One region of the Pseudomonas sp. H1_D04 genome, then DNA from elsewhere that is predicted to be linked to it. Evidence: predicted binding sites of a transcription regulator. Region 1 holds the regulator's gene; each other region holds the start of a gene.
The links. The regulator FliA, encoded in region 1, starts transcription of late flagellar genes. The targets are predictions, from matches to a motif close to CTAAAGTTTNNNNNNNNNNNGCCGNTAA.
Positions count from the first base shown of each region.

Region 2: AB4N82_RS23240 (methyl-accepting chemotaxis protein) is a predicted target of FliA. The motif match lies at 1,981-2,008, and genes of this name have one in related genera.
Region 3: AB4N82_RS10740 (methyl-accepting chemotaxis protein) is a predicted target of FliA. The motif match lies at 3,342-3,369, and genes of this name have one in related genera.
Region 4: AB4N82_RS19370 (methyl-accepting chemotaxis protein) is a predicted target of FliA. The motif match lies at 1,826-1,853, and genes of this name have one in related genera.

Region 1 is NZ_CP162826.1:3,968,544-3,973,305, forward strand. Features, by position in the region: gene flhF (flagellar biosynthesis protein FlhF) at 1-861, shown strand, start outside; gene fleN (flagellar synthesis regulator FleN) at 968-1,801, shown strand; gene fliA (RNA polymerase sigma factor FliA) at 1,798-2,538, shown strand; gene AB4N82_RS18440 (chemotaxis response regulator CheY) at 2,709-3,083, shown strand; gene AB4N82_RS18445 (protein phosphatase CheZ) at 3,102-3,890, shown strand; gene AB4N82_RS18450 (chemotaxis protein CheA) at 3,902-4,762, shown strand, end outside.
Region 2 is NZ_CP162826.1:5,029,535-5,034,296, reverse strand. Features, by position in the region: gene AB4N82_RS23245 (TonB-dependent siderophore receptor) at 1-1,930, shown strand, start outside; gene AB4N82_RS23240 (methyl-accepting chemotaxis protein) at 2,125-3,618, shown strand; gene AB4N82_RS23235 (methyl-accepting chemotaxis protein) at 3,881-4,762, opposite strand, start outside.
Region 3 is NZ_CP162826.1:2,360,539-2,365,300, reverse strand. Features, by position in the region: gene AB4N82_RS10750 (LA2681 family HEPN domain-containing protein) at 1-497, opposite strand, end outside; gene AB4N82_RS10745 (ATP-binding protein) at 699-1,262, shown strand; gene AB4N82_RS10740 (methyl-accepting chemotaxis protein) at 1,266-3,242, opposite strand; gene AB4N82_RS10735 (LysR substrate-binding domain-containing protein) at 3,420-4,340, opposite strand; gene AB4N82_RS10730 (NorM family multidrug efflux MATE transporter) at 4,493-4,762, shown strand, end outside.
Region 4 is NZ_CP162826.1:4,176,796-4,181,557, forward strand. Features, by position in the region: gene AB4N82_RS19355 (FadR/GntR family transcriptional regulator) at 41-751, shown strand; gene AB4N82_RS19360 (tRNA (adenine(22)-N(1))-methyltransferase) at 765-1,457, shown strand; gene AB4N82_RS19365 (DUF3144 domain-containing protein) at 1,497-1,787, shown strand; gene AB4N82_RS19370 (methyl-accepting chemotaxis protein) at 2,123-4,180, shown strand; gene AB4N82_RS19375 (lactonase family protein) at 4,184-4,762, opposite strand, start outside.

The sequences.
Region 1 (4,762 bases):
ACGCAGCTGCAAGGCAGCAAACCGCAACAGGCCAACCTGTGGCGTCGCCTGCAACGCATTGGCTTGTCCGGCCCGTTGTCCCGCGACCTGCTGGCCCTGACCACCGAAATCGAAGAACCACGCCAGGCCTGGCGCATGTTGCTGGCCCACCTGGCGCGGATGATCGCTACCCCGGAAATCGAACCCCTGGAAGAGGGCGGTGTGATCGCCATGGTCGGCCCTGCCGGCATGGGCAAGACCACCACCCTCGCCAAGCTGGCAGCGCGTTATGTGCTCAAGTACGGCGCGAATAATATCGCGCTGGTGAGCATGGACAGCTACCGGATCGGCGCCCAGGAGCAGCTCAAGACGTTGGGCCGCATCCTCAATGTACCGGTGACCCACGTCGACCCGGGCCAGTCCCTGGCCAACGCCCTCGATCCGCTGCTGCGCAAGCGCGTGGTGCTGATCGACACCGCCGGCTTGCAAGCCAGCGACCCGGCGTTGCGCATGCAACTGGAAACCCTGGCCGGGCGTGGTATCAAGTCGAAAAATTACCTGGTGCTTGCAACCACCAGCCAAAAACAGGTTCTTACCGCTGCGTACCATAGCTACAAACGCTGTGGCCTGGCCGGTTGCATCCTCACGAAACTGGATGAAACCGCCAGCCTGGGTGAAGTGTTGAGCCTGGCTATCAGTCATGAATTACCGGTTGCCTACCTGACCGACGGGCCGCGGATCCCGGATGATCTTCATCTGCCGCGCCGTCATCAGTTGGTCAGCCGTGCCGTCAGCGTGCAAATGCAAGAAGAGCCTAGCGAGGAAGCGATGGCCGATATGTTCGCCGACCTCTACCACAACCCGGCAAAACGGGTCGGTTGAAGTCAGGATGAACACCGTGAAATGTACCTACATTGATGGTCTGCAAGCGATTCACGCGGCCAAGCCATGTAGCCTGCGTCTAAGCAAGACAAGGTAAAGAAATAAAATGGGCAGCATGCATCCCGTACAGGTGATCGCGGTGACCGGCGGCAAAGGTGGCGTCGGAAAGACTAACGTGTCAGTGAATTTGTCCCTGGCCCTGGCAGAGCTTGGCCGTCGCGTCATGCTGCTGGATGCTGACCTGGGGCTGGCGAACGTCGACGTTCTGCTGGGACTGACGCCCAAACACACCCTTGCCGATGTGATCGAGGGGCGCTGTGAGCTGCGCGACGTGCTGCTCCAGGGCCCTGGCGGGATCCGCATCGTGCCGGCTGCCTCCGGTACCCAGAGCATGGTGCACCTGAGCCCGGCGCAGCATGCCGGCCTGATCCAGGCATTCAGTGATATCGGCGACAACCTCGACGTGCTGGTGATCGACACCGCCGCCGGGATCGGCGAGTCCGTGGTCAGCTTCGTGCGCGCCGCGCAGGAAGTCCTGCTGGTGGTCTGCGATGAACCCACCTCGATCACCGACGCCTACGCCCTGATCAAACTGCTTAACCGTGACTACGGCATGAACCGCTTCCGCGTCCTGGCCAACATGGCCCAGAGTCCGCAGGAAGGGCGCAATCTGTTCGCCAAGTTGACCAAGGTCACGGATCGCTTCCTCGATGTCGCCTTACAATACGTCGGCGCAGTTCCCTACGACGAGTGCGTGCGCAAGGCTGTGCAAAAGCAGCGTGCAGTCTACGAAGCGTTCCCTCGTTCCAAATGCGCATTGGCGTTCAAGGCTATTGCCCAGAAGGTCGATACCTGGCCGTTGCCCGCCAACCCTCGTGGGCATCTGGAGTTTTTCGTCGAGCGATTGGTACATCAGACGAGCGCAGGACCGGTGCTATGACAGCGAATGGCTACAACGCCTACAAGAAATCTGCCCGTGACAGTCAGGGTGAGTTGATTGAGCGCTATGCGCCGCTGGTCAAGCGTATCGCCTATCACTTGCTGGCTCGCCTGCCCGCCAGCGTGCAGGTCGAGGACCTGATCCAGGCCGGCATGATCGGCTTGCTCGAAGTGTCGACCAAATACGATGCCAGCAAAGGCGCGAGTTTCGAGACGTATGCGGGTATCCGTATCCGTGGCGCGATGCTTGATGAGGTGCGTAAAGGTGATTGGGCGCCGCGTTCGGTGCACCGAAATACGCGCATGGTCAGCGACGCAATTCGTGCAATTGAAGCAAAAACCGGTCGCGACGCTAAAGATCATGAAGTTGCGGCCGAACTCCAATTGAGTCTCGACGATTATTACGGGATTTTGAACGATACCTTGGGCAGCCGCCTGTTCAGTTTCGACGACCTGTTGCAGGACGGCGAACACGAAGGGCTGCACGAGGACGGCGCGAGCGCGCATATGGAACCGTCACGCGACCTGGAAGATGAACGCTTCCAGGGTGCATTGGCGGACGCCATTGCCAACTTGCCCGAGCGCGAGCGGTTAGTGTTGGCGCTGTATTACGACGAAGAGCTGAACCTCAAGGAAATCGGTGAGGTCCTGGGGGTCAGCGAATCGCGTGTCAGCCAGTTGCACAGCCAATGCGCAGCCCGCTTGCGGGGGCGTTTGGGAGAGTGGCGAGCGCGCTGACAGGCAGTGTGGGGAGCATTGCAAAGCGATACCGCGAAGGTGATAGGCCTTCGTGGGTTCGATCCGTGGTGCCCCCGGCAGTCCTTTTTGTGTAATGCCTGTTGATTGAAATGGCGCGTCCAGGTGCTGGGCGCGTTTAAGACTGCTTGGAGGTCGAATTGGACAAGAACATGAAAATCCTCATCGTTGATGACTTCTCAACGATGCGGCGGATCATAAAAAACCTGTTGCGTGACCTTGGGTTCACAAACACGGTCGAGGCGGATGACGGCCTTACGGCGATTCCGATCCTCAACAGCGGGAGCATCGACTTTCTGGTAACAGACTGGAACATGCCGGGCATGACCGGTATCGACTTGTTGCGCCACGTGCGTGCCGACGAAAAACTGCGCAGCCTTCCCGTGTTGATGGTGACCGCCGAAGCCAAGCGTGAACAGATCATCGAAGCCGCCCAGGCCGGGGTCAACGGTTACGTAGTCAAGCCATTCACTGCACAGGCCTTGAAAGAGAAGATCGAAAAGATCTTTGAACGCATCCACGGCTAATGCCATCGCGGGGGAGCTATGGAGCATAAAGAAACGTCACAGGGAGACTTTGAGTCGACCCTGAAAAAGCATGCTCACCAGTTGGTCGACAGCCTTGAAAAAGGCCACTTCGGCGACGCGGTGCAGTTGATCCATGAGCTCAACCAGACCCGTGACCGCGGCCTGTACCAGGAAGTGGGCAAGCTCACACGCGAGCTGCACAGTGCGATCGTCAATTTTCAGATTGACCCGCACATGCCCCAGGCCGAAGAAATCTCGCAGATCACTGATGCCACCGAACGCCTGTCCTATGTGGTCAGGCTGACCGAAGCCGCGGCTAACCGCACCATGGACCTGGTGGAAAATGCCACGCCTCTGGTCAACGGCATGGCCAATGAAGCCCAGGCCCTCAGCGTTGACTGGGGCCGCTTCATGCGTCGCGAAGTCGGGGCTGAAGAGTTTCGTGAATTGGCCCGTCGGGTCGACGGTTTCCTGTCGCGCAGCGAACAGGAAAACCGCACGGTTTCCAGCAACCTCAATGACATTCTGCTGGCCCAGGATTACCAGGACCTCACCGGTCAGGTGATCAAACGTGTAACCCAGTTGGTTACCGAAGTGGAAAGCAATTTGCTCAAATTGGTGCTCATGGCTGGCCAGGTAGACCGTTTTGCCGGCATCGAACATGACCGCGAAGCGATCCTCTCTGAAAAAGATCCACAAAAACATCTCGCCAAGGGTGAAGGTCCGCAGATTCATGCCGATAAACGTGAAGACGTTGTGTCAGGTCAGGATGACGTAGATGACCTGTTATCCAGTTTAGGCTTCTAAGGAGCACCCACATGAGCTTCGGCGCCGATGAAGAGATCCTTCAGGATTTCCTTGTAGAGGCCGGCGAAATTTTAGAGCAACTGTCCGAACAACTGGTCGAGCTGGAAAGCCGACCGGATGATGCGAACCTGCTCAATGCAATTTTTCGCGGTTTTCATACTGTAAAAGGGGGCGCCGGCTTCCTCCAGCTCCATGAGCTGGTGGAGTGCTGCCACATCGCCGAGAACGTGTTCGACATCCTGCGCAAGGGTGAGCGTCACGTTGATTCGGAATTGATGGACGTGATTCTCGAAGCACTGGATGCGGTCAACGGCATGTTCAGCGAAGTTCGCGAACGTGCCCCGATCACGGCGGCCACCCCGGAACTGCTGGCCGCCCTGGCGCGCTATGCAGAGCCGGCCGACACCACGGCAGCGCCGGTGGTTGAGGCCGCGCCTGAGCCGGTGGCGGAGCCTGAAGCGGATGTGACGGACAACGAGTTCGAACAACTGCTCAACTCCCTCAGTGCCGTCAAGGCCGAAGCTGAAGCACCGGCCGCCGTTGCCCCGGCAGCGGCACCGACCAGTGAAGACATCACCGACGCCGAGTTCGAATCCCTGCTCGACCAGTTGCACGGCAAAGGCCAGTTCGCCGCCGATGCGGTGGCGCCTGTCGCGGCTGCCGAAGCGCCTGCGGCCCCGGCCAGCACCGACATCACCGATGACGAATTCGAAGCCTTGCTTGACCAGTTGCACGGCAAAGGCACGTTTGCGGTCGACGCCCTGCCGGAAGTGGCGGCAGCGCCTGCTGCTGCGGCGGCTGCCAGTGCCAAGCCTGCGGACGATGGGTTGATCTCTGATCACGAATTCGAAGCGCTGCTGGATGATTTGCAC
Region 2 (4,762 bases), 1.1 Mb from region 1:
TGAAACGCCACAAGCCGTCACCGTGATTACGCGCCAGCGCATGGATGACCAGGCAATGACCAGCATCAACGACGTGGTCAACGCAACGCCCGGGTTGTTCCTGAATTACTCCAACGGACCGGGCAGGCAGTCCTATACCTCGCGCGGTTTCGACATCGACAACCTGATGTATGACGGTATTCCGAGCGGCTATAACGGCGTTTCAGTCGGCGCGCAGCCCAACCTGGCGATGTTCGACCGCGTTGAAGTGGTGCGCGGCGCGACCGGCCTGGTGACCGGCGCGGGCAACCCGTCGGCCGCCATCAACCTGATCCGCAAGCGGCCCCTGGACGAGCAGAAAGTCACCCTGACCGGCGCCGCTGGCAGCTGGGACGACTACCGTGGCGAACTCGACGCCTCCAGCCCGCTCAATGACAGTGGCACCTGGCGCGGCCGGGTGGTCACCTCCTACCGCGACGCCAATAGCTTCATCGACAACGCCGAGGAGTATCACGGCCTGTTCTATGCCGTCACCGAAGCTGACTTGGGTGAAGACACCACCCTGACCCTCGGCTACTCAAACCAGAAGGACAAGACCAATTACTTCTGGGGTTCCTCAATGATCGGTCAGGATGGCCATCACCTCGACCTGCCCCGCTCCTACAACCCCGGCACCGACTGGGAGAACAAGGACCAGGAGATCAACACGGTCTTCGCCGAACTGCGCCAGCAACTGGCCAACGACTGGAAGCTGCAGGTCAACGCCAACTACGCCGAGCAGAAAGCCTTGTTCTCGGGCTCGTATCAATCGCGCTGGGCTGCTGACAAATCACTGGCGCGAACCGTCTACCAGGCCGCCTATGACGAAAATCAGGCTGGCGTCGACGCCTTCGTCAGCGGCCCGTTCCAGGCGTTCGGGCGCACCCATGAGCTGGTGGTCGGTGCCAGCCGCCGCATTTACGACATGACCAGCCACGACTACAGCCCGTACGACACCAATTGGCCGATTACCGCAGGCAAACCGGACTTCGTCCACACCACCGACACCCGTGAAATCACCACCCAGGACGGCTTCTACCTGACCACGCGCCTGAGCCTGGCCGACCCGCTCAAGCTGATCCTCGGCGGGCGCCTGGACTGGTATGACTACGATGCCCATGGCAGCAACAGCGGCGACTACAAAGTCACCCGCAACCTGACGCGCTACGCGGGTTTGATCTACGAGCTGGATGACCATCACTCGGTCTACGTCAGCTACAGCGACATTTTCACGCCGCAAACCGCCAAAGATAGTTCGGCGACCCCGGTCAAGCCGATTGTCGGCAAAAACTACGAGGTCGGCGTTAAAGGCGAATACCTGGGCGGCGCGCTGAATGCCAGCGTCGCACTGTTCCGCGTCGATCAGGAAAATCGTGCCACCAAAGTGACCGTGCAAAACTGCCCGCAGACCGAGTGCTATGAAGCCTCCGGCGAGATTCGCAGCCAGGGTATCGACTTCGAACTGCAAGGCGCCCTCACCGAGAACTGGCAGGTCGGCGGTGGCTACACCTACGCGCGCACCCACACCATCAAGGACGAAGCCAACCCGCAGCTTGTCAACAAGCAGTACGACACCGACACCCCGGAGCACTTGTTCAAACTGACCACCCGCTACAACCTCCAGGGCGCGCTGGAGAAATTCCGGGTGGGCGGCAACATCTCCTGGCAGAGCCGCATGTACAACGACGTCAAGCTGGCTGACGGCAGCACCTACCGCCTGCAACAAGGCGCCTACGCCGTCACCGACTTGATGGCCGGCTACAGGGTCAACGACAACCTGGACCTGCAGCTCAACGCCAACAACATCTTCGACCGCAGCTACTACTCAACCATCGCCAACTCCGTGGACTACGGCGGCGACAGCTACGGCACCCCACGCAACATGATGCTGACGGCCAAATACACCTTCTGATCGTCATCAAGGCTGCCCGCTCGGGCAGCCTTTCCTCCTGGCAGTGGCGCTTAAAGCTCTCTCCCCTACTGCCGATAAGCTTTTGCTTTCCCCGTACCTGCAAAAATCCTGATACCTGCTTTGCTCTGTAGCAGCGCGCCATCGTGGCACGCCGCATGCTTTGTTCCTGGCCACACCACAGGGAGTAAGAGTGAATGCCCGTCCGCACGCGTTTTCTAGAGCACTACCGCAAAGCCGACCGCATCATGCTGGCGTTGATCTGGCTGATGACGCTGTTCTCCGTAGGCCTGGCGTTCTGGCACGACACCTTGATCCAAGCAATCGTAGTCGGTGGCGGCACAAGCCTGCTGCTCACCGCGCTCTACCGCGCCATCGGCGGCACGCGCGTGATGCGCTGCGCACTGGGCGCTGGTCTGATGGTCATGGCCGCGCTGCATATCAACCAGGCACAAGGCGTGATCGAAGCCCACTTCGGAATTTTCGCCCTGCTGGCGGTGCTGACGTTTTACCGCGACTGGCTGCCGATCCTCGTGGCCGCACTCACCATCGCCGTGCACCACGTGGTCTTCCATGCCTTACAGCATCAAGGCTTCCCGGTCTTCGTGATGGAACACCACGGCGGCTGGACCATGGTGTTTGTGCATGCTTTCTACGTGGTGATGGAAACAGTCGCCCTGCTCTACCTCGCCGTGCACAGCCAGGCCGAAGCCGTCGAGAGCCAGGAAATGCTCGAAAAAATGCTCGCTGTCACCACCCAGCTCACCGTGGAAACCGCACAAGGTGAAGGCAAGGCGCATATGTCCCTGGCCAAGCGCTTCGACCACTTCCTGCAACAGATCACCGGGCTCATTGACGGCGTCTCCCGCGACTCCCACGGCCTCGGCCAACTCGGACAAGAACTGGCCCACGCCAGCGGCACCCTGGAAAAAGGCGCACGCCACCAACTGGCCGAAATCGCACAAATGACTGACTCCATGCAGCGCATGGAACACGCCATGGGCAACATTACGGTGCACGTCGAGGAAGCGGTCGCGCACGCCGACGTCGCCAGCCAACAAATCCTGCGCGGCCAGGAAAGCGTCGGCCGCGCCCAACACGAAATCACCCAACTGGCCACACGCCTCACCGACACCCATCAGACCGTTCAAGGCTTGGCCGTGCAGGCCGAACAGATCGGCTCGGTGCTCGACGTCATCAGCAGCATCGCCAACCAAACCAACCTCCTCGCCCTCAACGCCGCCATCGAAGCCGCCCGCGCCGGTGAGCAAGGCCGCGGCTTCGCCGTCGTCGCCGACGAAGTGCGCAACCTGGCGCAACGCACAGCGGTTTCCACCCAGGAAATCAAAACCATCATCGAAGGCTTGCAGCAAGGCAGCCGCGAAGCCGTCGAAGCCATGCAGGACAGCCGCCAAGGCGTAGAACGTTGCGTGGAAGACAGCCAGGTCGCGGTGCAAATGCTAAAGGCAGTAGGCAATGACATCACCCAAATCGATGCGCTGAACGGGCGGATCGTCAGCACTACGCGGGAACAGACCTCAGCAAACCTGGAGATCGTCGGGCGCTTGCAGTCGGTGCAGGGCATCGCGCAGAGCACGGCACAGGATGTAGAGATGCTGGCCAGGAGCAGCGAACAACTGCCGCCGATTGCGGTGCGGTTAGACGCGTTGGGGCGCCGGTTTCATCCGTGAGGTGGTGATCTTCGAAAGGCCTCGGCGTTGTGTTGATCGCGCGCTTGGGCCTATTTGAAATACGTCGTGAGAGATAACTTCAGGCCAATAGCAGCGGTTCGAGTTCCGCCGCTTGCGTACCCAGTTCTAAAGAGAGAATACGAGGTCGAGAAGCTATACAGGTCGTTCTGATGTAGGTGCTTGCGCTGATTATTGACCGTAATGCTGAGTGTGGCTCAACTCAAGTGCCCCTCAATTCATAGACGCAATCTCAATAAACTCGTCAAACCTTAAAGTTACCTATTTGCTGCTGTAGCACGGCTCCGAGCTCGGCCAAGTTAGTACTTGAACGGGCAGTTCGCTCGCACGATAAAGCTGAATCATCCGCAATATTGCGAACCGACGTAACACTCCGGTTAATTTCTTCCGCGACGCAACTTTGTTCCTCACCTGCAGTAGCGATTTGTCTGACCATCTGCTGGATGTTGTCAATCATCTCCACGATGGTTTCAACCGAGCCCCCAGTGTTTGAAACCTGTATTACCGTTTCATCCGTCAAACCGCGGCAGACTTCCATCATCCCAGCAGCTTCTTCGGCTATTTTTTGCAGATTGGCAGTCAGCGCTCCAATTTCCAGGGTTGCGCCCTGAGTTCGTTTGGCGAGCGTTCTCACCTCATCGGCCACCACCGCAAATCCTCGACCAGCATCGCCCGCCCTAGCAGCCTCAATAGCGGCATTTAACGCCAACAAGTTGGTTTGATCGGCGACAGACGTTATGACCTGCAATACCCCGCCTATATTCAGGCTCTCTATCCTGAGTTGTGCCATGGCTGCGGCAGATTTTGATACTTCAGATGCGAGACGTTTTATTTGGGTTATTGCTTCTTTTGCCATGGTTCCGCCGGTCTGCGCTTGGAGGTTAGCGGTGAGCGCCGCATGGGCTGCTTCCTCAGAGTTGCGTGCAACTTCGAGGGTGGTTGCTACCATTTCGTGAATCGCAGTGGCGACTTGGTCGATTTCAGTTCTCTGATTACCTACGCCGATGCGGGTCTGCTCTGTCGCTGCGGAAAGGTCAACGGCGGCATCAGAAATTACGCCCGATGAAGTATTAACCTGACTAATAAGCAGGCTCAGGCGTGACTGCATTTCACCCAAGGAGTACAG
Region 3 (4,762 bases), 1.6 Mb from region 1:
TCATAAACGTATTTTCTAAATTCTATTAGGCATCGGGCTTTTGTCACTAGACCGAATGCGTTTTTAACAGCGACAGCTCTATCGTAAAATTCAATAGCCTCAATATGCCTGTGCTGCTCGGTTAAGTAATTCGCCAGATTTATGTTAATCCGGGAATATAGCTCTGACAAACTCAAAATCAGTTTTTTATTCCCAATTTTTACGGTGTGATATTCATCTTTTTCATCTTTCAGCTCATTCAATGCTTTTCTTAAAAAGTAAACTGCATTGCTAATGCTGGGCGAATACCAATCCTTTTGTACCGTTGCGAAATAGACAGATGAATATCCGGTCCCTATAACGTAATAGAGCTGAGCCGTTAAAAACGGCGTTTCACATTTTTTTTGATGTTGGCGTTGGCAGAATTTTTCAAGATCAGGATGATTGCCATCAATGTACTCGTCCATTTTCTTGCTAATACTTTCAAGATTTTTATAGCTAACGAATTGCCCATCCATTTTTCGCTCACCCTTATCGTGCTGTTCCTTATGTCCAGATTAGCACCGATGGTTCACCGAACGTCTTCCGAGCGGACGCACACACCGCGTTATCCGGCGATTTCTCGCACTGGTACAAGTCCCAGCACTCCAAACCACCTCGATCTAAAAACATGCCGTTTACCGGGCGTTTAACAACCGGTAAACACGCTTCAACAATGTGTGAGAAAAGTCTACCCCTTTGAGTCAGGGCATATCGTGATTTCCCGTGCCCGCGACCGCGTGAGTTTCCCAGCGCGTTTTCAACTGGTGGCAGCGATGAACCCCTGCCCTTGCGGGTATATGGGCGAACCCACTGGGCGTTGTCGCTGTACACCGGAGCAGGTCCAGCGGTATCGCAATAAGCTGTCTGGACCGTTACTGGATCGGATTGACTTGCACCTCACCGTGGCGCGGGAAACAACTGCGCTGAATCCAACCCAGCAGGTTGGAGATACGACGGCAACGGCCTCAGCCCAGGTGGCAGATGCTCGGGAGCGTCAGCAACAGCGCCAAGGCTGTGCCAACGCCTTCCTTGATCTACCGAGGTTGCGTGAGCACTGCCAACTTTTGAAAGCCGATGAAGGCTGGCTGGAAAGCGCCTGCGAGCGACTGACGTTGTCGCTGCGTGCGGCTCATCGGCTGCTCAAAGTGTCACGCACGTTGGCGGACCTGGATCAGGTGGATGCCATCACGCGGGACCACTTGAAGGAGGCCTTGCAGTACCGCCCGGTCTCCCTCAATTGAGCCTCAGCGAAAGCGATCCACCTCATGACGCAAGCCCGCCGCCAACGTCTCGAGCTCCTTGGCCGTAATCGCCAGGTTCGACACCACTTCCCGCTGCTCGCTGTTGGCCAGTGCGATGCTCTGCAAGTTGCTGCTGAGCAATGTCGCGGTGCTGCTCTGCTCCTGAGTCGCCGTGGTAATCGCCGCGAACTGCTGACCGGCCGAACGGCTCTGCTCGTCGATACGTGCCAGGGCCGAAGCCACGTCGGCGTTGCGCGACAGGCCTTCCTGCATCAGCGTGTTGCCGTGCTCCATGGTGCTGATGGCGTTGCCGGTTTCCCGCTGAATGCTCTGGATCATCCCGGAAATTTCATCGGTGGCTTCGCGGGTACGCGAGGCCAGGTTACGCACTTCGTCAGCGACCACGGCAAACCCACGGCCCTGTTCACCTGCGCGAGCAGCCTCGATGGCGGCGTTCAGTGCCAGCAGGTTGGTCTGTTCGGCGATGGAGGTGATCACACCGACGATGCCGCCGATTTCCTGGGAGCGCTGGCCCAGGGTATTGATCACCGTGGCCGTGCTATTCAGCGCGGTCGCGATATGTTCCAGCGACGACGACGCCTCCTGCATCGAGGTGCGGCCGATGCGGGTTTGCTGGGCATTTTCTTGAGCCAGACGCTCGGTGTTGCCCATGTTGTCGGCGATATTCAGCGAAGTGGCGCTGAACTCTTCCACCGCACCAGCCATGCTGGTGATTTCGCCAGACTGCTGCTCCATCCCGTCATAGGCCCCGCCGGATAACCCGGACAGTGCCTGTGCACGGTTGTTGACCTCTTCGGCCGCCTTGCGGATATGGGAAACCATGGTCGAGAGCGCTTCACCCATCTGGTTGAAGCTGCGGGCCAGTTGGCCGATTTCATCATGGCTGGAGACGTTGAGGCGCGCACTCAAGTCCCCCGCGCCCAAGGCTTCGGCCTGGCGCACCAGATCACTCAGCGGCTGCAGTTTGCTGCGCAGCAACCAGACCGTGGCGCCTACCGCCAGCAACATCGCCAGTATGCTGCCGATCACCAGGCGAATACCGACCGCCCAGGTCACTGCACGGATTTCAGCTTTCGGCATGCTCGCAACGACGGCCCAAGGACCGCCGTCGAACGGTACCGAAACACTGTAGAAGTCTTCGTTCTTATCGCTCCAGAAGCGGCCTTTGCCTGGGGTCTTGGCCAGGTCCAGCATCACCGCAACCGACTGGTCCAAGGCCTGCACACCCGCGGGCGGTACCAGCCAACGCTTCTGCTCGTCGAGCAACGCCAAGGAGCCGGTCTGACCGATGCGGAAGCGCTTGAGGTTCTCAAACTGCGCGGCCTGGGCGTCGGTGTAGTCAAAGCCGATGAACAACACAGCGATCACTTTGCCGCTGCTGTCTCGTACGGGACTGTATTGGGTCATGTAGGAGCGATCGAACAACACCGCGCGGCCGATATACGCCTGACCACCGAGCACGCGCTGGTAAGCCGGACCCTGGCGGTCAAGCACGGTGCCGATGGCGCGGCTGCCGTCCTGCTTGGTCAGGGAAGTGCTGACGCGAACAAAGTCGTCGCCGCTGCGCACGAACACCGTGGCCACACCGCCGGACATCTGCTTGAACTCATCGACTTCAGTGAAGTTGTTATTGAGCACTTCGCTGCCCAGCAACAAGCTCGGCGTCTGGACCCCAGCCACCGCGACCATTTGATCAGCCTGCACACGCAACCCGGCGCTGAAGCGCTTTTCAAACAATCCGGTCAGACGCTGGGTGCTCTCGCGCAGCGTGCTGTGGAAGGTATTGAGTTGGTCGGCCAGCAGTCGTGCCTCGCTGGCCAAGTGTTCCTCGCGGGTATCGAGGTTGGCGGAGTCAAGGGAACGCAAGGCGAAAACAGTACTGCCGCTGATGACGACAGCCAAAATCACGGCTAATGCAAGACCTAACTGCGAGGCGATCCGGGCGCGAGGTTGAGACATGAAAGCTCCTGGCCGAGGCCAGGATCATCCTGATCTCATAGCGCTGCTCGGCAAATTATCTGGTGGGAAACGTTGGTGCACGATGGTTCCAACACCCCTACTTCGGCGGCGCTTTGCAATACTTGAGCGAATCGCAGGGGTATCACGCAAACGGTTGCGTGATAGAGCCAGAATTATTCAATCAAGCCGTTCGACATCGGGCAAAACCATGGCCTGCACTTCGCTCTGGAGGAAATCCGCCAAGCGTCGCAAGCGCTCGCCGCCCGGACGGGTTTTCGGCCACACCAAATAGTAATTTTCCCTGCTCGCTACCGCCGTCGGCAACGGCAAGCTCAAACGTCCCTGCGCCACATCCTCGGCCACCATCAGCAGATCGCCCATGGAGACGCCATAACCGCGAGCGGCGGCGATCATGCCCAGCTCCAGGGTATCGAACACCTGCCCACCCTTGAGCGAAACCTGATTCGAAAGCCCCATGCGCTCCAGCCAATTGCGCCAGTCCCTGCGGTCGGGCGTGGGGTGCAGCAACTCGGCACCGGCGAGTCGATTTACATCCCATGGGCCATCGTCCAACAGATTCGGCGCGCCCACCGGTATCAACAGCTCAGGAAACAAATAGCTGGCCTCCCAATCCGCCGGAAAGTGCCCGTAGCTCAACAGCACCGCACAGTCGAAAGGCTCCTGGTTGAAATCCACTTCATCCACATTCATCCAGACGCTGGTCAATTGCACTTCATTGCCTGGCTGTAATGCGCGGAAGCGACTGAGGCGCGCCAACAACCACCGCATAGTCAGGGTCGACGGCGCTTTCATGCGCAGGATGTCATCTTCGGCGTTCAGGGTATGGCAGGCCCGCTCCAGCGCCGCGAACCCCTCGCGCACACCGGGCAACAGCAGGCGCGCCGCTTCCGTGAGCTGTAGGTTACGGCCGCTGCGCTGGAAGAGGCGACAGGCGAAATGCTCTTCCAGCGTGCGGATATGTCGGCTCACCGCACTTTGGGTAATCGACAGTTCCTCGGCGGCGCGGGTAAAGGAGTTATGCCGGGAGGCCGCTTCAAATGCACGCAAGGCATAAAGAGGAGGAAGACGACGAGACATGAGGAAAGCTCCGACAGCAGGATGCCGAAACCGTACCAGAATCACTCAGGCATGAGTTTTAATCATGTAGATGATCGCTTTTATCCCTTTGTGCAATGAGCTGAGAGGGCCGAGAATCCAACCCTCTCCAACCCTCTGACTTTCTGAGTGTGATGATCATGCAGCATCCAGCGCGTAACGAACTCTGGGCCATTCTGCGGCTGTCTGGGCCGTTGATTGCCTCACAGTTGGCGCACATGCTGATGGTGCTGACCGACACTTTGATGATGGCTCGCCTGAGCCCTGAAGCGCTGGCCGGTGGTGGCCTGGGCGCAGCGAGCTATTCGTTCGTGTCGATCTTCTGCATCGGAGTGATTGCTGCCGTGGGCACCTTGGTGGCAATCCGTCACGGCGCTGGCGACATCGAAGGTGCCACTCGCCTG
Region 4 (4,762 bases), 210 kb from region 1:
TGTTAAGCTCGCTCCAGCCCAAACCCGTGGACTTGCAGTAATGCCCAATGAAACCCCAACCCCCGTGCGTAAACGCTCCACCAACCTGGCCCAGGGCGTGGTCGACGCCCTGACCCAGCGCATCCTGCTCGGCCAGTTGAAACCCGGCGAAAAGCTGCCGTCGGAATCCACCATCGTGCTGGAGCATGGCGTCAGCCGGACGGTGGTGCGCGAGGCGCTCTCCAAGTTGCAGGCTTCGGGGCTGGTAGAGACGCGTCACGGCATCGGCACCTTTGTGCTGGAGCAGAGCGCCCAACAAGGCTTGCGCCTGCATGTGGACACGGTCGCCAGCGTGCGCAACATGTTGGAACTGCGCCTGGGCCTGGAGGTGCAAGCGGTGGCGCTGGCTGCACTGCGTCGCACCGATGCTCAACTGGCACGCATGCGCGAAGCACTGGACGACTACCAGGCCTCTCTCGCCAACAACGACAGCTGCGTGGAAGAGGACAAACGCTTCCACCAACAGATCGCCGAAGCCACCGGCAATACCTTCTTCACCGAAATCATGTTGCACCTGGGTAATGCGATGATTCCGCGCACTCAGGTGAAGGTGGACGAACGTGGCGGGGCGGACTTTGCCAAACTCGGGCAATTGGCGAACCTGGAGCATGAGGCCATTTTCAATGCGATCAAACGCCAGGATCCGGACGCCGCACGCGCCGCCATGGTGTTGCATCTGACTAACAGCCGGGATCGATTTTCCGGGGAATGATAAGGAACACAGGTTGAACGAACACACCTTGTCCATGCGCCTGGAGCGCGTGGCAGCGCATGTGCCGAATGGCGCGCGTCTGGCCGATATCGGCTCGGACCATGCCTATCTGCCGGTGGCGTTAGTGCGCCGTGGCGTGATCGACGCGGCGCTGGCGGGAGAGGTCGCGACCACACCGTTCCAGGCGGCCGAACGGACCGTGCGTGACAATGGCCTGGAGCAGCAGATTACTGTGCGCCTGGCCGATGGCTTGGCGGCCATCGAGGCGCGTGACGGCATCACGGCCATCAGCCTCTGCGGCATGGGCGGTGAGACGATCCGCGACATCCTTGAGGCCGGCAAAGCTCATCTGAGCGGCGCTGAGCGGCTGATCCTGCAACCCAATGGCGGTGAGCAACCGCTGCGCCTTTGGTTAATGCGCAATGGCTATCGCATCGTCAGCGAAGAGCTGTTGCATGAAAACCGCTTTTACTACGAAATCATCGTCGCTGAGCGCGCAGACCCTGTGGTGTATACCGCCGAACAACTGTTCTTCGGCCCGTTACTGATGCAGGCCCGTAGCCCGGTGTTTTTGGCCAAGTGGCAGCGCGCGTTACGCCTGAGGCAGAAGACCTTGGCTGCCTTTGAGCGTGCGCAGGCGGTGCCCGAGGCGAAGCTCCAAGAGATTAGCCAGCAGATCCGGTGGATGCTCACACTGCTGGCTTGATACACACCCATTCAACCGTGATAAATCAGGAACCCCGCAATGGCAGACGCTACCGACCACGCCTTCTACGATCGCGCCGACGCGCACATCGAACTGTCGAACGAACAGCTGAAAACCTTCGAAGACCTCGGCCAAGTCAGCGCTTCAATGATGTTCGGCACGACGCGGTTCAACGCCTGGGCGTGCGCACGCAACTTCAAGTCCGGTGAGCACATGGCCGAGGAGCGCGAGGCGATGCTCAAGTATTTCTGTGATCAGTATCGGTTGATGCTTGAGGACAATCTGGACGATCACATCAAGAACTTCAGTCGCTACATGCAGGCCAAATAGTCATTGCTCACTGCCTCTCACATAAAGCGCGGCGCCCTTCAAGTTTGGCTGGTTTGCTGCCGATAGGATGCCTGTGAATAAAGGTGTTCTGGACTGCACCTGGGCCAGTCGTCTCCGGCGGTTACAGCAGTCTTGCCAACACTGAGTGCTTTTGCCCCATTTTCGAGCACTCCATCGGCTCCAAAACCGTGCCGCCCGCCCTGTTTCAGGGCTGTTGTTCAGCGGCCCGTATCTTGCTAGAGCCAAGCTAATCAATGACATGGCACTTTGCCGTTAGTCATTTCACGGCTTGGCCCACCGTGCACCACGTGGGTTGTTTGAGGGAGTAGTCGGACATGCACAGCTTGTTATCACCCGGTATCCGCCTGCTCGGACGTATGGGGTTTGCGCGCAAATTCCAAGTGTTGTTTTTCCTGTTCATGCTGCCCCTGGCTGGGAGCCTCTGGATGATCGGCCAGGACTATCGCGATAAATTAGGCGTGATTTCCACCGAGCAGTCCGGCGTGCGCCAACTGTTGGCCCTGGATGCACTGGACGGTCAATTGACGGCTCAGCGCAACCTGGCTGCGCGTTGGAAAGCGGCGGACATCCTGCACGCGCCGACGCCGGCGGCGAAGGCGGCGATGGACAAGGTCGATACGAATTTCCCGCTGATCCAGCAAAGCCTGCAAGCCTTGGGCGATGAGCTCAAAGCGCAGAACGCCAGCGCCGACATCCTCGCGCGCTACGAGGCGTTGCAGGCCACCGTCAAAGGCATGGACTCCGCTTCGCTGCGCACCGTGGGTTGGTGGCCGGATGGCTACGACCGTTTCACCTCGGCGCTGAGCGCGATGCAAACCCTGCGCGAACAGATCACCCTGGACGCCGGGCTGATCCTCGATCCCTGGCTGGAAACCTACATGCTCATGCAGATGGGCACACAGCAGACGCCAGACTTGATCGAGCGTATCGGTCGTATGGCGGGCGTCGGGCAGTCGTCCATTGCTTCGGGGCAGTTCACCTTGCAAAGCCGTTTGCAGATGCGCGACCTGCGCAGCCGCATTGGCGACGCGCGCGACCAGTTGGCCAAGGCGGCGGCTGCGCTCAAGGCCAAGCAATTCGACGGCATGGAGCCCTGGACGGCGCAGTACGACAACAGCCTGCAACTGTTGGATAACGAGCTTAAAGTGCTCGACGACGGCGTGTTCGGCGGCACCATCAAGCTCGATACCGCCGGTTTCGAGCGCAGTGTCGACGCCATGCTCGGTTCGCTCAGCGCTCTGCGCGTGCAGTCGCTGACCTCCCTGGACGAGCGCTTGAGCTACTACCACCGCAACGCGAACGAACGCTTCATTCCTCTGGCGATGACCTTCGGCGTGCTGGCCCTGGCCGCGCTGTACCTGTTCATGTGCCTGCAAGCCTCCATACAGCGCAGCGCAAGAGGCATCACCACCCTGGCCGAATCCTTGCGCGACGGTAACCTGTGCGTCGAAGTGGCGGTGGAAGGGCGGGACGAGCTGGCACTGATCAGCACCGCGCTGAACGTGGCGGTGGTGCAATTGCGCACCAGCCTGCTGGGGGTCAACCACGAAACCCAGCAGCTCGGCTCAGCGGTCCTCACCCTCAATTCGCAATCGGGCAGTACCCTCAGCGAAGTCGAAGACCAGCAGCATCAAATCAGCCAGATCGCCGCCGCCGCTACGCAGTTGGCCGCGACGTCCATGGGCGTCGCCAGAAGCTGTGAACAAGCGTCGGGCAGTGCCCAGCAAACACGACGCATCGCCGAAGACAGCAGCCGCGACAGCCAACGCACCACGGCCAGCATCCAGCAACTCAACCAACGCCTTACCGATACGGCTGATGCTTTGCAGCAAGTCAGTCAGCAGGGGCAGCAGATTCAGTCGGTGGTCGACACGATTCGCGGCATCGCCGAGCAGACCAACCTGCTCGCACTCAACGCGGCCATCGAAGCGGCCCGCGCCGGCGAGCAGGGCAGGGGCTTTGCGGTGGTGGCCGATGAAGTGCGCAGTCTGTCCCAACGCACCCAGGCCTCCACGGCGCAGATCGCCGGCACCGTCGACAGCCTGCGCGCGACCGTGAGCCAGGCCGTTACGCTGATGGGCGCCGCGTGCGAGCAAGCATTGACCGATGCCGAGTCCGTCACCGGCCTGGGCACGCGCTTGGGCGAGATTGCCGGCGCGGTGCAGAACGTCACCGACACCCTGGCGCAGATCGCCACAGCGGTGGAGGAGCAAGCGGCGACGGCGGACGAAGTGAGCGGCAACATCCAGCAAGTCGATCAGGCGGCAGGACGTTTGCTGGATGGCGCGCGAGCGGTCAACCGGGCGGCGGACACCTTGAGCAAGGGCAGCCAGGCGTTGAGTGACAACACCGCGCGGTTTCGTTTGAGCTGAGTGCTATTTGGCTGCGGTGCGCAGGACTTCAATCCACAGCGCACCTTTGCCTGAAGCCGCCTCACCCACGCGCTTCAACGCACCTGCGCCGCTGACCGCGTAGGTACCGACCTTGTCGCTTTTCTCGCCGGTCACCAGCAACCATTGGCCATTGGGAGAGAAGGCGATATTGCGCGGTTGTTTCTCTTCGACCGGGTAGTTGTCGAGAAACGTCAGGCCACCCGTAGCCGCATCCACCGCAAACGCCGACACCGAGCTGCTGGTGCGCTCGCTCATCAGCAGTAGGGTGCCATCTGGGGACAAACGCAGGTCGGCGGCCCAGATGCGTGGCGTCGGGTCGTCCTTCAAATCATTGTTGCGCGCGTCCCGCACTTCGCCGTGGGCCAGTTTCAAACGCGCGGGAATGCCGTTGGCTACGCCGATCTGCGTCAGCGCGCCGGTGCTGTCGTCAATGGAAAATGCAGTGACGGTGCCGCTCATTTCGCCGACCACATACAGGTATTTACCGTTGGCTGAAAACGCCAAGTGCCGAGGCCCGGTGTTAGCCGGCACGCTCACGTAGCCGGTGCCGATCGGCGTGAG